2 regions of the Burkholderia sp. MSh2 genome follow, and region 1 is predicted to be linked to the other one. Evidence: predicted binding sites of a transcription regulator. Region 1 holds the regulator's gene; the other holds the start of a gene.
What was found. The regulator LexA, encoded in region 1, represses DNA repair genes until DNA is damaged. The targets are predictions, from matches to a motif close to ACTGTATNNNNATACAGT.
Positions count from the first base shown of each region.

Region 1 (6,041 bases):
CGGACGGTGATACCCATTCTGGTTGCCTCTTTACGATTTCGACGAAACGGCGGCGACGGGGCCGGCGTGTGCGGGAGCGGCGTCGCGCGTGCCGGCCAGTTCGGCGGCAAGGTGACGCTCGGCGATCAGCTTCAGCATGAGCGTGACGAGCGCCAGCAGCGCCAGCACCGACGCCACCGCGAACGCCGCCGCGAAGTTGTATTCGTTGTACAGGATCTCGACGTGCAGCGGCATCGTGTCGGTCTGGCCGCGGATATGGCCGGACACGACCGACACCGCGCCGAACTCGCCCATCGCGCGCGCGTTGCAGAGGATCACGCCGTACAGCAGGCCCCACTTCACGTTCGGCAGCGTCACGCGGCGGAAGATCTGCCAGCCCGACGCGCCGAGCACGCGTGCAGCCTCCTCCTCGTCGGTGCCCTGCGCCTGCATCAGCGGAATCAGCTCGCGCGCGACGAACGGGAACGTGACGAAGATCGTCGCGAGCACGATGCCCGGCACCGCGAAGATGATCTGCACGTCGTGATCCTGCAGCCACGGCCCGAGCCACCCTTGCGCACCGAACATCAGCACGTACACGAGGCCCGAGATCACCGGCGACACCGAGAACGGCAGGTCGATCAGCGTCGTCAGCAGCGCCTTGCCGCGGAATTCGAACTTCGCGATCGCCCACGACGCGCATACGCCGAACACGAGGTTCAGCGGCACGGCGATCAGCGCGACGGTGAGCGTCAGCTTGATCGCCGACCACGCGTCGGGATCGGCCAGCGATTCGAGATAGAAGCCGATGCCCTTGCGCAACGCCTCGACGAACACCGCGGCGAGCGGCACGACGAGGAAGAACGCGAGGAACGCCAGCGCGATGCCCGTGAGCAGCCAGCGCACGACGCGCGACTCGCTGACGGGATCGAGCCGTTTCGCGGCACGCGTGGCCGCCGACGGGTTTTTCAGCACGGCGCTCGCCTCCTGGCTCATTGCTGGCCTCCTGTTGCGACGGCGGTGACGGCGGCGGGCGCGGGGCCGCTCGCGCCCTTGCTCGTCCGGCGCTGCAGATACCACTGCAGCGTGTTGATCAGCAGCAGCATCAGGAACGACACCACGAGCATGACGACCGCGAGCGCGGTCGCGCCCGCGTAGTCGTACTGCTCCAGCTTGGTAATGATGAGCAGCGACGTAATCTCGGATTTCATCGGCACGTTGCCGGCGATGAAGATCACCGAGCCGTATTCGCCGAGCGCGCGCGCGAACGCCAGCGCGAAACCGGTCAGGAGCGCCGGCAGCACGGCCGGCAGCACCACGCGGCGGAACGTCAGCCAGCGCGACGCGCCGAGGCACGCGGCCGCCTCTTCCTGCTCGCGCTCGAAATCCTCCAGCACCGGCTGCACCGTGCGCACGACGAACGGCAGCCCGATGAAGGTCAGCGCGACCAGCACGCCGGCGGGCGTGAACGCGATCTTGATGCCGAGCGGCGCGAGATACTGGCCGACCCAGCCGTTGGTCGCATAGACGGCCGCGAGCGAAATGCCGGCGACCGAGGTGGGCAGCGCGAACGGCAGATCGACGATCGCGTCGACGATGCGCTTGAGCGGGAACGTGTAGCGCACCAGCACCCATGCGACGAGGAAGCCGAACACGGCGTTGATCAATGCGCCGCCGAGCGCGGCCGAGAACGTCAGCCGGTAGGACGCGAGCACGCGCGGCGACGTGACGGCGGTGACGAACTGGTCCCACGACAGCGTCGCGGTCTTCAGGAACGTGGCGGCGAGCGGAATCAGCACCACGAGGCTCAAATAGGCCACCGTGATGCCTAGCGTCACGCCGAAACCGGGCAGCGCGCTCGGCTTGCGAAAGGTGTACGTCGTCATCGGATGCTCTTGCTGGGTCGATGCAGCTCATGGGTCCGACGCAAACGCCGGCGCAATGCAATTGCGCCGGCGGCCCGTCGGGGATGCGGCGCGCTGTCGTGGCGCGCCGCTGTCGTTATGGCGTTACTGCGGCTTGTAGATCGAATCGAACACGCCGCCGTCCGCGAAATGCGTCTTCTGCGCATTCGTCCAGCCGCCGAACGTGTCGTCGACCGTGTACAGCTTCAGCTTCGGGAACTGCTTCGTGAGCTCCGCCGGCACGTTCTTCGAACGCGGGCGATAGTAGTTGCGCGCCGCGATCTCCTGGCCCTGCGGGCTGTACAGGAAGTTCAGGTACGCTTCGGCCAGCTTGCGCGTGCCCTTCTTGTCCACCACCTTGTCGACCACCGCGACGGGCGGTTCGGCCAGGATGCTCACCGACGGCACCACGATCTCGAACTTGTCGGTGCCGAATTCCTTGACCGACAGGAACGCCTCGTTTTCCCACGCGATCAGCACGTCGCCGATCCCGCGCTGCACGAAGCTCGTCGTCGCGCCCCGCGCGCCCGAATCGAGCACGCCCGCATTCTTGTAGAGCTTCGTGACGAATTCCTTGGCCGTCTGCTCGTTGCCGCCCGGCTTGTGCTGCGCGTACGCCCACGCGGCCAGGTAGTTCCAGCGCGCGCCGCCCGACGTCTTCGGGTTCGGCGTGACGATCGAGATGCCCGGCTTGGTCAGGTCTTCCCAGTCCTTGATCCCCTTCGGATTGCCCTTGCGCACGAGAAACACGATCGTCGACGTATACGGCGACGCGTTGTCCGGCAGGCGCTTCTGCCAGTCCTTGTTGACGAGCCCCTTGTTCGCGAGCGCATCGATGTCGTAGGCCAGCGCCAGCGTGACGACGTCGGCCTGCAGGCCGTCGAGCACCGAGCGCGCCTGCGCGCCCGAACCGCCGTGCGACTGCTTGAAGTTGACGGTCTCGCCCGTCTTCGCCTTCCACTCCTTGCCGAACGCCTGGTTGAAGTCCTGATACAGCTCGCGCGTCGGGTCGTACGACACGTTCAGGAAAGTCGTATCGGCCCACGCATGCGACGCGACGCCCAGCACCGCCGCCGCGCCCAGCGCGAGTGTTGCGATCAGGCGGCCCACTCCGCCCACCAGCCCCGTATTGCGCTTCGCCATCCTTGGTTCTCCAGTGTTGTCGGTATTGCGATGTCGGGCCAGTCTAACGAACGGGTTACATGATTAAAAATAATCGTTCCTTATTTTTTAATACTCAAAAGTGCTAACGCAGACGGGATGGACGGTTGCGGCAGATGAACCGGCGTCAGGACGTCGCGAAATCGCGGCGGAACCGGCGCGATCGCGTCGAACCTCACGTAACACTTGAAATTCGCGGAGTACTGTATAAAAATACAGCTCACTGTCTATCCATACAGTTGAGCCATGACCAAACTCACCGCCCGTCAGCAGCAAGTGTTCGACTTGATCCGCCGCGCGATCGAGCGCTCCGGATTCCCGCCCACCCGCGCCGAGATCGCGGCCGAACTGGGCTTCAGTTCGCCGAATGCGGCCGAGGAGCACCTGCGCGCACTGGCGCGCAAGGGCGTCATCGAGCTGGCCGCCGGCGCGTCGCGCGGCATCCGCCTGCTCGGCATCGACGACGCCCCGCACCAGTTCACGCTGCCGCACGCCGGCCTGATGCAGTTGTCGCTGCCGCTCGTCGGCCGCGTCGCAGCCGGCAGCCCGATCCTCGCGCAGGAACACATCTCGCAGCATTACGCGTGCGATCCCGCGCTGTTCTCCAGCAAGCCCGACTACCTGCTGAAGGTGCGCGGCCTGTCGATGCGCGATGCCGGCATTCTCGACGGCGACCTCCTCGCCGTGCAGAAACGCACGGAAGCGAAGGACGGCCAGATCATCGTCGCGCGTCTCGGCGACGACGTCACGGTCAAGCGCCTGATGCGCCGGCCGGGCGGTCTCGAGCTGATCGCGGAGAACCCCGATTACGAAAACATCTTCGTCAAGGCCGGCAGCGCGGAATTCGCGCTGGAAGGCATCGCCGTCGGGCTGATTCGCTCGGGCGAACTCTGACATTCCGTCTCGCTGAGGAGAACATCATGGAACGCCTTGCCCGCCTGCTGCCTTTCCGCCAATTCGGTCGCCTGCGTCATCTGCGCGGCCGCACGCCCTGCGCGCCGCTATCCGCGGCCGCGCCGGTGCAAGAAGAAATCGCAGTCGAACGGCAGGCGCCCCTGCTGCCGTCGGCGCTCCCCGCTTTCGCGCGGGTGTCGCTGAACGCCGGCCTGAATCACGCGGAACCCGCGCGCCGCGCGCCGGTACGCGTGTATCACGGCCGTTCCCGCCTGATCATGGTCGGCACGATCGATGCCGTATGCCGCATGATCGACCGCTGCATCGCAGAGGAACGATCGGCCGCGCAAAACGGTCTCTGATTGCGGAACATTCCCGCACCGGAGGCAACGTGACCGTATCGCCGGGCCGCGCATCGCGGCTCAAGCCCCTGCTGATCGTCGTGCTGGCCGTCGCGGTCATTGCGGCGATCGGCTATGCGTACGCGTCGCCGTATGTCGCGCTCGGTCGTCTGAAATCGGCGATCGATGCGCGCGACGCGCAGGTCATCAGTGAATACGTGGATTTTCCGTCGCTGCGCATCAGCCTCAAGCAGCAGGTCACGGAAGAACTGATGCGCCGGATCGACGCGGTGAAGAAAGACAATCCGCTCGCGATGATCGGCGCACTGATCGGGTCCGCGCTGATCGGCCCGCTGGTCGATGCGTATACGACCCCGGAGGGCGTGGCCGCACTGATGAGCGGCTTGCCGCCGCGCGGCACGCCGGACGAGCGTCCACCTGAATGGTCGAATCTGCCGCCTGGCCATGCACCGGGCAACGCGTCGGCCAGCCCGGCCCCGGCAAGTGCCGCCGTTGCGGGCAGCAACACGGGCGCCGCGTCATTGCCGGCTCCGGCCTCTGCCGCGCCGGCCGGCCCGGGCGATCCGGAGAATCCGCCGCACCGGCAGCAAACCAGCGCCGGCTACCGGAACATCGACGAGTTCGTCGTGACCTACCAGCGCAGTGCCGACGGCACACGCTATGCGGCTATCTTCCACCGCTTCGGCCTGTTCTCGTGGAAGTTGTCTGCGATCGACCTGCACGCGTAACGGCTCGCGGTCGGCGCCCGCGCGGTTGATCCGGCGTGGCGCCCGACCCGCGCGAATCGCCGGCCAGGCCGCCATCGCATCAGACGATCATTTGCCGCTCGCCGTGGCCGCTTCACGCTCGCGCGCCATCTCGGCCTTCTGCTCCTGCGCCGACGAACACGCCACCAGAATGCTGCAGTTCACGCGATCGAGCAGTTGCGTGTTGCCCGACCCCATCCACCATCTCGAGAGCCCGCTGCGGCACCGGTGGCCGACGACGACGAGGTCGACATTCAGCTCCGTCGCGAGATTCGCGATTTCATCGATCGGATAGCCGAACGCGAAATGGCCCTCGGCTTGCACCCCGCGCTCGCGTAGCCAGTTCACGCCTTCCTGCAGGATTTCGCGTGCTGTTTCCTCGAACCGGCCGCACGCGACGTCGGTCAGCAGACCCGCGCTCTGCGCAATGCTCGAGCGCATGTCGACCACCGACAGCAAGTGCGTTTCCGCCTTCAGGTCCATGGCGAGATTGGCGCCGCAGCGCAGTGCCTTGCGCCCTTCGAGCGAGCCGTCGTAACACAGCAGAATCTTGTTGTAGCTAGCCATGTAACCTCCCTATCGCAATACGAGCCCACGCCTTCATCATGGTGCGCCGCAATTCAGGACGCAAGGGATGGAAAACGCTGATTCGCCCCGCCTGGCATGTGCGCGATGATGCGGTGCACGATCGGTGCGGGCATGCATCGCACCGTGCACGCATGCGCTGAAGCGACGCAGCCGATGCACTAGAATGGCCCGTTCGTACTCCCGCGTGCCGTCAGGCGCACGGGGCGCACGCTTCGGTCATGCCCGTGTGACACGCATTCGTCCGATCCGTTCGCCCGCCGGCCACGCATCCGGCGCCGGAACGCTTCCGCGCCCGCACACAACGACAAACTGCCCATGTCCGTTGCACCGATCGATTTCCGGAACGTCGTCAAGCACTACGGCGACAAGCGCGTCGTCAACGGCCTGTCGTTCACCGTGCAGGCCGG
Region 1 covers NZ_JPGM01000022.1:72,289-78,329, reverse strand. The annotation lists gene GQ57_RS15095 (sulfate/molybdate ABC transporter ATP-binding protein) at 1-17, opposite strand, end outside; gene cysW (sulfate ABC transporter permease subunit CysW) at 31-975, opposite strand; gene cysT (sulfate ABC transporter permease subunit CysT) at 972-1,865, opposite strand; gene GQ57_RS15080 (sulfate ABC transporter substrate-binding protein) at 1,989-3,026, opposite strand; gene lexA (transcriptional repressor LexA) at 3,291-3,938, shown strand; gene GQ57_RS15070 (hypothetical protein) at 3,965-4,300, shown strand; gene GQ57_RS15065 (DUF2939 domain-containing protein) at 4,330-5,028, shown strand; gene GQ57_RS15060 (universal stress protein) at 5,116-5,613, opposite strand; gene nodI (nodulation factor ABC transporter ATP-binding protein NodI) at 5,950-6,041, shown strand, end outside.

Region 2 (6,041 bases), on a different contig from region 1:
CCGACACGCGACCCGCGGCGATGCACGAGGCTCTCGGCAAAGCGCGCGTCGGACAGCCAGCCTTCCTTTTCGAGTGCATCGAGCACCGGCTCGATGGATTCGTCTTCGCCGGCGTAGGGTGCGAGCTTGCGTGCGAGTTCCGCGCGGCTGTATTCGCGCCTGGACAGATAGCCGAGCGCGCGGCCCTTCAACGACCGCGGCGGCTTCGACGATTTGCGCTCGCCCGTGCCCGGCGCATCGCCGGACGAAGCGCCGGCGGAAGTGCCGGACGCGCGGCGCGTGCGGCGCGGATGTTGGCTGCTGCGCGTATAGACGTCTTCCCTGGCCGGCGACGCCGCACCGGATGCACGATCGCCCGGAAAACTGACGCCGGAAACACGCCGACGGGAGCGGTCGTGCGCATCGAACGATTCGTCGTCGTCGAACGGATCGTCCGGCGCGGCAATCTCAAACGAAACGAGGGCATCGTCGGATGCCCTCGTCGCGGTGCGGCCTGCGGCATCGCTGCCTGCAGGCCGCCGGTTGGCGCCCGAGGATCCCGCTCGCCGGCCGGAGCGACCCGCCGCTTCGGGCGCGTCGCTCTCTTCCGGTTCGCCAGCCTGACCTCGGCGCCCGACCATCACTCTTCTTCGTCCATCGCCTCGGCTTCGTCGTGGCCGACACCATCCGGCATGGCGGCAACGCCGAGCGATTCACGGATGCGGTTCTCGATCTCGAGCGCGATTTCCGGATTCTCGCGCAGGAATTCACGCGCGTTGTCCTTGCCCTGACCGATCTTCTCGCCGTTGTAGCTGTACCAGGCGCCGGCCTTGTCGACGATCTTCGCCTGCACGCCGAGATCGATGATTTCGCCCTGACGCGAGATGCCTTCGCCGTACAGGATGTCGAAGATCGCTTCGCGGAACGGAGGCGACACCTTGTTCTTGACGACCTTCACGCGGGTTTCGTTGCCGATCACCTCGTCGTTCTTCTTGATCGAGCCGATCCGGCGGATGTCCAGACGCACCGACGAGTAGAACTTGAGCGCATTGCCGCCCGTCGTGGTTTCCGGGTTGCCGAACATCACGCCGATCTTCATCCGGATCTGGTTGATGAAGATCACGAGGCAGTTCGTGCGCTTGATCGTGCCGGTCAGCTTGCGCAGCGCCTGCGACATCAGGCGGGCCTGCAGACCCGGCAGCGAATCGCCCATCTCGCCTTCGATTTCGGCCTTCGGCACGAGCGCCGCGACCGAGTCGATGACGATCATGTCGATCGAGCCCGAGCGCACCAGTGCGTCGGTGATTTCGAGCGCCTGCTCGCCGGTGTCCGGCTGCGAGATCAGCAGCTCCGGCACGTTCACGCCGAGCTTCGCGGCATATTGAACGTCGAGCGCGTGCTCGGCGTCGATGAACGCCGCGGTGCCGCCGATCTTCTGCAGTTCGGCGATGACCTGCAGCGTGAGTGTGGTTTTACCGGACGATTCCGGACCGTAGATCTCGACGACCCGGCCGCGCGGCAGGCCGCCGACGCCCAGCGCGATATCGAGACCGAGCGAGCCCGTGGACACGACCTGGATGTTTTCGGTCGCCTCGCCGTCGCCCATGCGCATGATCGAGCCCTTGCCGAACTGCTTCTCGATCTGGGCAAGCGCGGCGGCCAGCGCCTTGCTCTTCTCGGCGGTCATCCCGGAGCCCTTCTTGCTATCTTCCATGAATCGTCCTTTGCTATGATGAGCAGCGTCTGTTAAAGGCGCGCCCGCTTTCAAGCGCCGCCCACGAATGCAGACACTGTATAAAAAAACAGTGTTTTGTGCAAGCCCGCAATGCAGGCTGCGTTGTACACGAATCACTTCGGAGACAGCCGGCCGGCGCGAACGCCCTGCCGGCCATCGGTCAGCACCATGCGAATTCTCATCGCGGAAGACGACAGCATACTCGCGGACGGCCTCACCCGGTCACTCCGCCAATCGGGCTATGCGGTCGACCACGTGAAGAACGGCGTCGACGCCGATACGGCGCTGTCGATGCAGACCTTCGACCTGCTGATCCTCGATCTCGGGCTGCCGAAGATGTCAGGGCTCGAGGTGCTCAAGCGGCTGCGCGCCCGCAATTCCAACCTCCCCGTGCTGATCCTCACCGCCGCCGACAGCGTCGACGAGCGCGTGAAGGGGCTCGACCTCGGCGCCGACGACTACATGGCCAAGCCGTTCGCACTCAACGAGCTCGAGGCGCGCGTGCGCGCGCTGACCCGGCGCGGCGCGGGCGGCGGCCCGACCGTCGTGCGCCACGGCTCGCTCGCGTTCGACCAGGTCGGCCGCATCGCCTATGCGAACGATCACGTGCTCGATCTTTCGGCGCGCGAACTCGGCCTGCTCGAAGTGCTGCTGCAGCGGATCGGCCGGCTCGTGTCGAAGGAACAGCTCGTCGACCATCTGTGCGAATGGGGCGAGGAAGTCAGCAACAACGCGATCGAAGTCTACGTGCACCGGCTGCGCAAGAAGATCGAACCGAGCGGCGTCCGGATCTCGACCGTGCGCGGCCTCGGCTATTGCCTCGAGAAAGTCGCGCCCGCCGCGCCGGCCGACGCGACGGCGCCCCAGCCCGCGGTGGCCGGCACGCCGCTGCGCTGACACCGCGCGTCGTCGCGATGGCCACGCCGGCCCCTTCCCGCCACTCGACCGGCGCGCCGCAGTCGGCCGCCGACGAGGCGCGCGACGCGCGCTACGAGAACCCGTTCGCGCCGCCCGACGCAACCGATGCGCCCGAGGCGCCGCGCCCGCGCTCGCTGTTCGGCGAGATCCTCGACTGGATGCTCGCACCGCTGCTGCTCCTGTGGCCGATGAGCATCGCCGTCACCTATCTCGTCGCAAAAACGATCGCGAACGGCCCGTTCGACCGCTCGCTCGAGACCAACGCCTACGTGCTCGCGCGGCAGATTCATCCGGTCAACGGCGTGGCCGAGCTGACGCTGCCGGAGCAGACCCGCGACTTCCTGCGCGCGGACAACGTCGACAGCGTTTACTTCCAGGTGCTCGGCACGCGCGGCGAGCTGGTCGCGGGCGAGGCAGACATGCCGCTGCCGCGCGACGAGGACCGCCCGCCGCCCGGCGTCGTCGTGTTTCGCGACGACCTGCTGCGCGGCAACGACGTGCGCGTCGCGTATACGACGGTCGCGCTGCCGCAAGCGAGCGGCACGCAGCCCGTGCTCGTGCAGGTCGGCGAAACGCTGGACAAGCGCAACGCGCTCGCGAACGACATCATCAAGGGTGTGATCCTGCCGCAGTTCGTGATCCTGCCGCTCGCGATCCTGCTGGTCTGGTTCGGCCTGTCGCGCGGGCTCGCGCCGCTCAACGCGCTGCAGGCGCACATCCGCGCCCGGCGGCCCGACGACCTGTCGCCCGTCGAGGCGCAGCGCGCGCCGCCCGAGATCGAGCCGCTCGTCACGTCGTTCAACGACCTGCTCGCGCGCCTCGAACAGAACATGGCGCTGCAGAAGCGCTTCATCGCCGACGCCGCGCACCAGATGAAGACGCCGCTCGCGGGCCTGCGCACGCAGGCCGAGTTCGCCCTGCGCCACCCCGTCCCGCCCGACGTGCAGCGCTCGCTCGAACAGATCGCGACGAGCTCCGAACAGGCCGCGCGGCTCGTCACGCAACTGCTCGCGCTGGCGCGCGCCGAGAACCGCGCCAGCGGGCTGACCTTCGAGCCGGTCGAGATTGCCGCGCTGGCGCGCCGCGCCGTACGCGACTGGGTGCAGGCCGCGCTCGCGAAGCGGATGGATCTCGGCTACGAAGGGCCGCCCGACGATGCGCCGCTCGACGTCGACGGCAATCCGGTGATGCTGCGCGAGATGCTCGGCAACCTGATCGACAATGCGATCCGCTACACGCCCGAAGGCGGCCGCATCACCGTACGCGTGCACGCCGACCCGACCGCGCGGTTCGCGCATCTCGAAGTCGAGGATACGGGGCCGGGCATCCCGGCCGCCGAACGCGAGCGCGTCGTCGAGCGCTTCTACCGGATCCTCGGCCGCGAAGGCGACGGCAGCGGCCTCGGGCTCGCGATCGTGCGCGAGATCGCCGCACAGCACGGCGGCACGCTGACGCTCGACGATCACGTCTACCAGCACGCGCCGCGCCTCGCCGGCACGCTCGTGCGCGTCAGCCTGCCGCTGGCAGGCACCGCCCCGGATTAACCCTGACGCGCACCGCCACGGCCCGCCGCGATCGCATCGAAACCGGCGTTTTACACGACGTTCGCACCATGATCCACACAAAAACCGGCCGATTCCGCGCGGGTTAACGCGCATTCGTTTTGTACGCGCGAGTCAGTCCGCCGTAAGTTTCCATACCAATAATCGTCGACAGGCCCGCCCACCCACGGCGGCCGCACATCTATATCAAGCGACTTGGAGACGATTCATGGCAACGTTAGGCGGGCAAATTTCGCACTCGCCGATGACGGGCGAAGAGAAGAAGGTGATCTTCGCGTCGTCGCTCGGCACCGTGTTCGAGTGGTACGACTTTTACTTGGCCGGCTCGCTCGCGGCCTACATCAGCAAGAGCTTCTTCTCCGGCGTCAATCCGACCGCCGCCTTCATCTTCACGCTGCTCGGCTTCGCGGCCGGCTTTGCGGTGCGGCCGTTCGGCGCGATCGTGTTCGGACGGCTCGGCGACCTCGTCGGCCGCAAGCACACGTTCCTCGTGACGATCGTGATCATGGGCATCTCGACGTTCGTGGTCGGCTTCCTGCCCGGCTACGCGTCGATCGGCATCGCCGCGCCCGTGATCTTCATCGCGATGCGGCTGCTGCAGGGCCTCGCGCTCGGCGGCGAGTACGGCGGCGCGGCGACCTACGTCGCCGAGCATGCGCCGGCGAACCGCCGCGGCTTCTACACCGCGTGGATCCAGACGACCGCGACGCTCGGCCTGTTCCTGTCGCTGCTCGTGATCCTCGGCGTGCGCACGTTCATCGGCGAGGAAGCGTTCGGCAGCTGGGGCTGGCGCGTGCCGTTCGTCGCGTCGATCCTGCTGCTCGCGGTATCGGTGTGGATCCGGATGCAGTTGAACGAGTCGCCGGTGTTCCTGCGCATCAAGGCGGAAGGCAAGACGTCGAAGGCGCCGCTGACCGAAGCGTTCGGCCAGTGGAAGAACCTGAAGATCGTGATCCTCGCGCTCGTCGGCCTGACGGCCGGCCAGGCCGTCGTGTGGTACACGGGCCAGTTCTACGCGCTGTTCTTCCTCACGCAGACGCTGAAGGTCGACGGTGCGAGCGCCAACATCCTGATCGCGATCGCCCTGCTGATCGGTACGCCGTTCTTCCTGTTCTTCGGTTCGCTGTCGGACAAGATCGGGCGCAAGCCGATCATCCTCGCGGGCTGCCTGATCGCGGCGCTGACCTACTTCCCGCTGTTCAAGGCGCTCACGCACTACGCGAACCCGCAGCTCGAACTCGCGACGCAGAAGGCGCCGATCACGGTCGTCGCCGACCCGGCCGCCTGCTCGTTCCAGTTCAACCCGGTGGGCACGTCGAAGTTCACGAACTCGTGCGACATCGCGAAGAGCGCGCTCGCGAAAGCCGGCCTGAACTACGAGAACGTCGCGGCGCCGGCGGGCGCGATGGCCGAGATCAAGGTCGGCGACACGGTGATCCCCGCGTATGACGGCAAGGCGACCGACGCGAAGGCGCAGGGCGCGGCGTTCGACAAGACGCTCGCGTCGACGCTGAAGGCGGCCGGCTACCCGGCGAAGGCCGACCCGGCGCAGCTCAACTGGCCGATGACGATCGTGATCCTGACGATCCTCGTGATCTACGTGACGATGGTGTACGGCCCGATCGCCGCGATGCTGGTCGAGATGTTCCCGACGCGGATCCGCTACACGTCGATGTCGCTGCCCTATCACATCGGCAATGGCTGGTTCGGCGGGTTCCTGCCGGCGACCGCGTTCGCGATCGTCGCGGCGAAGGGCGACATCTATTCCGGGCTCTGGTATCCGATCGTGATCGCGCTGGCGACGTTCGTGATCGGCCTGCTGTTCGTCAAGGACACGAAGGACTCGA
Region 2 covers NZ_JPGM01000072.1:38,949-44,989, forward strand. The annotation lists gene recX (recombination regulator RecX) at 1-620, opposite strand, end outside; gene recA (recombinase RecA) at 620-1,693, opposite strand; gene GQ57_RS32455 (response regulator transcription factor) at 1,883-2,611, shown strand; gene GQ57_RS32460 (sensor histidine kinase) at 2,629-4,176, shown strand; gene GQ57_RS32465 (MFS transporter) at 4,403-6,041, shown strand, end outside.
Region 2: recA (recombinase RecA) is a predicted target of LexA. The motif match lies at 1,769-1,786, and genes of this name have one in related genera.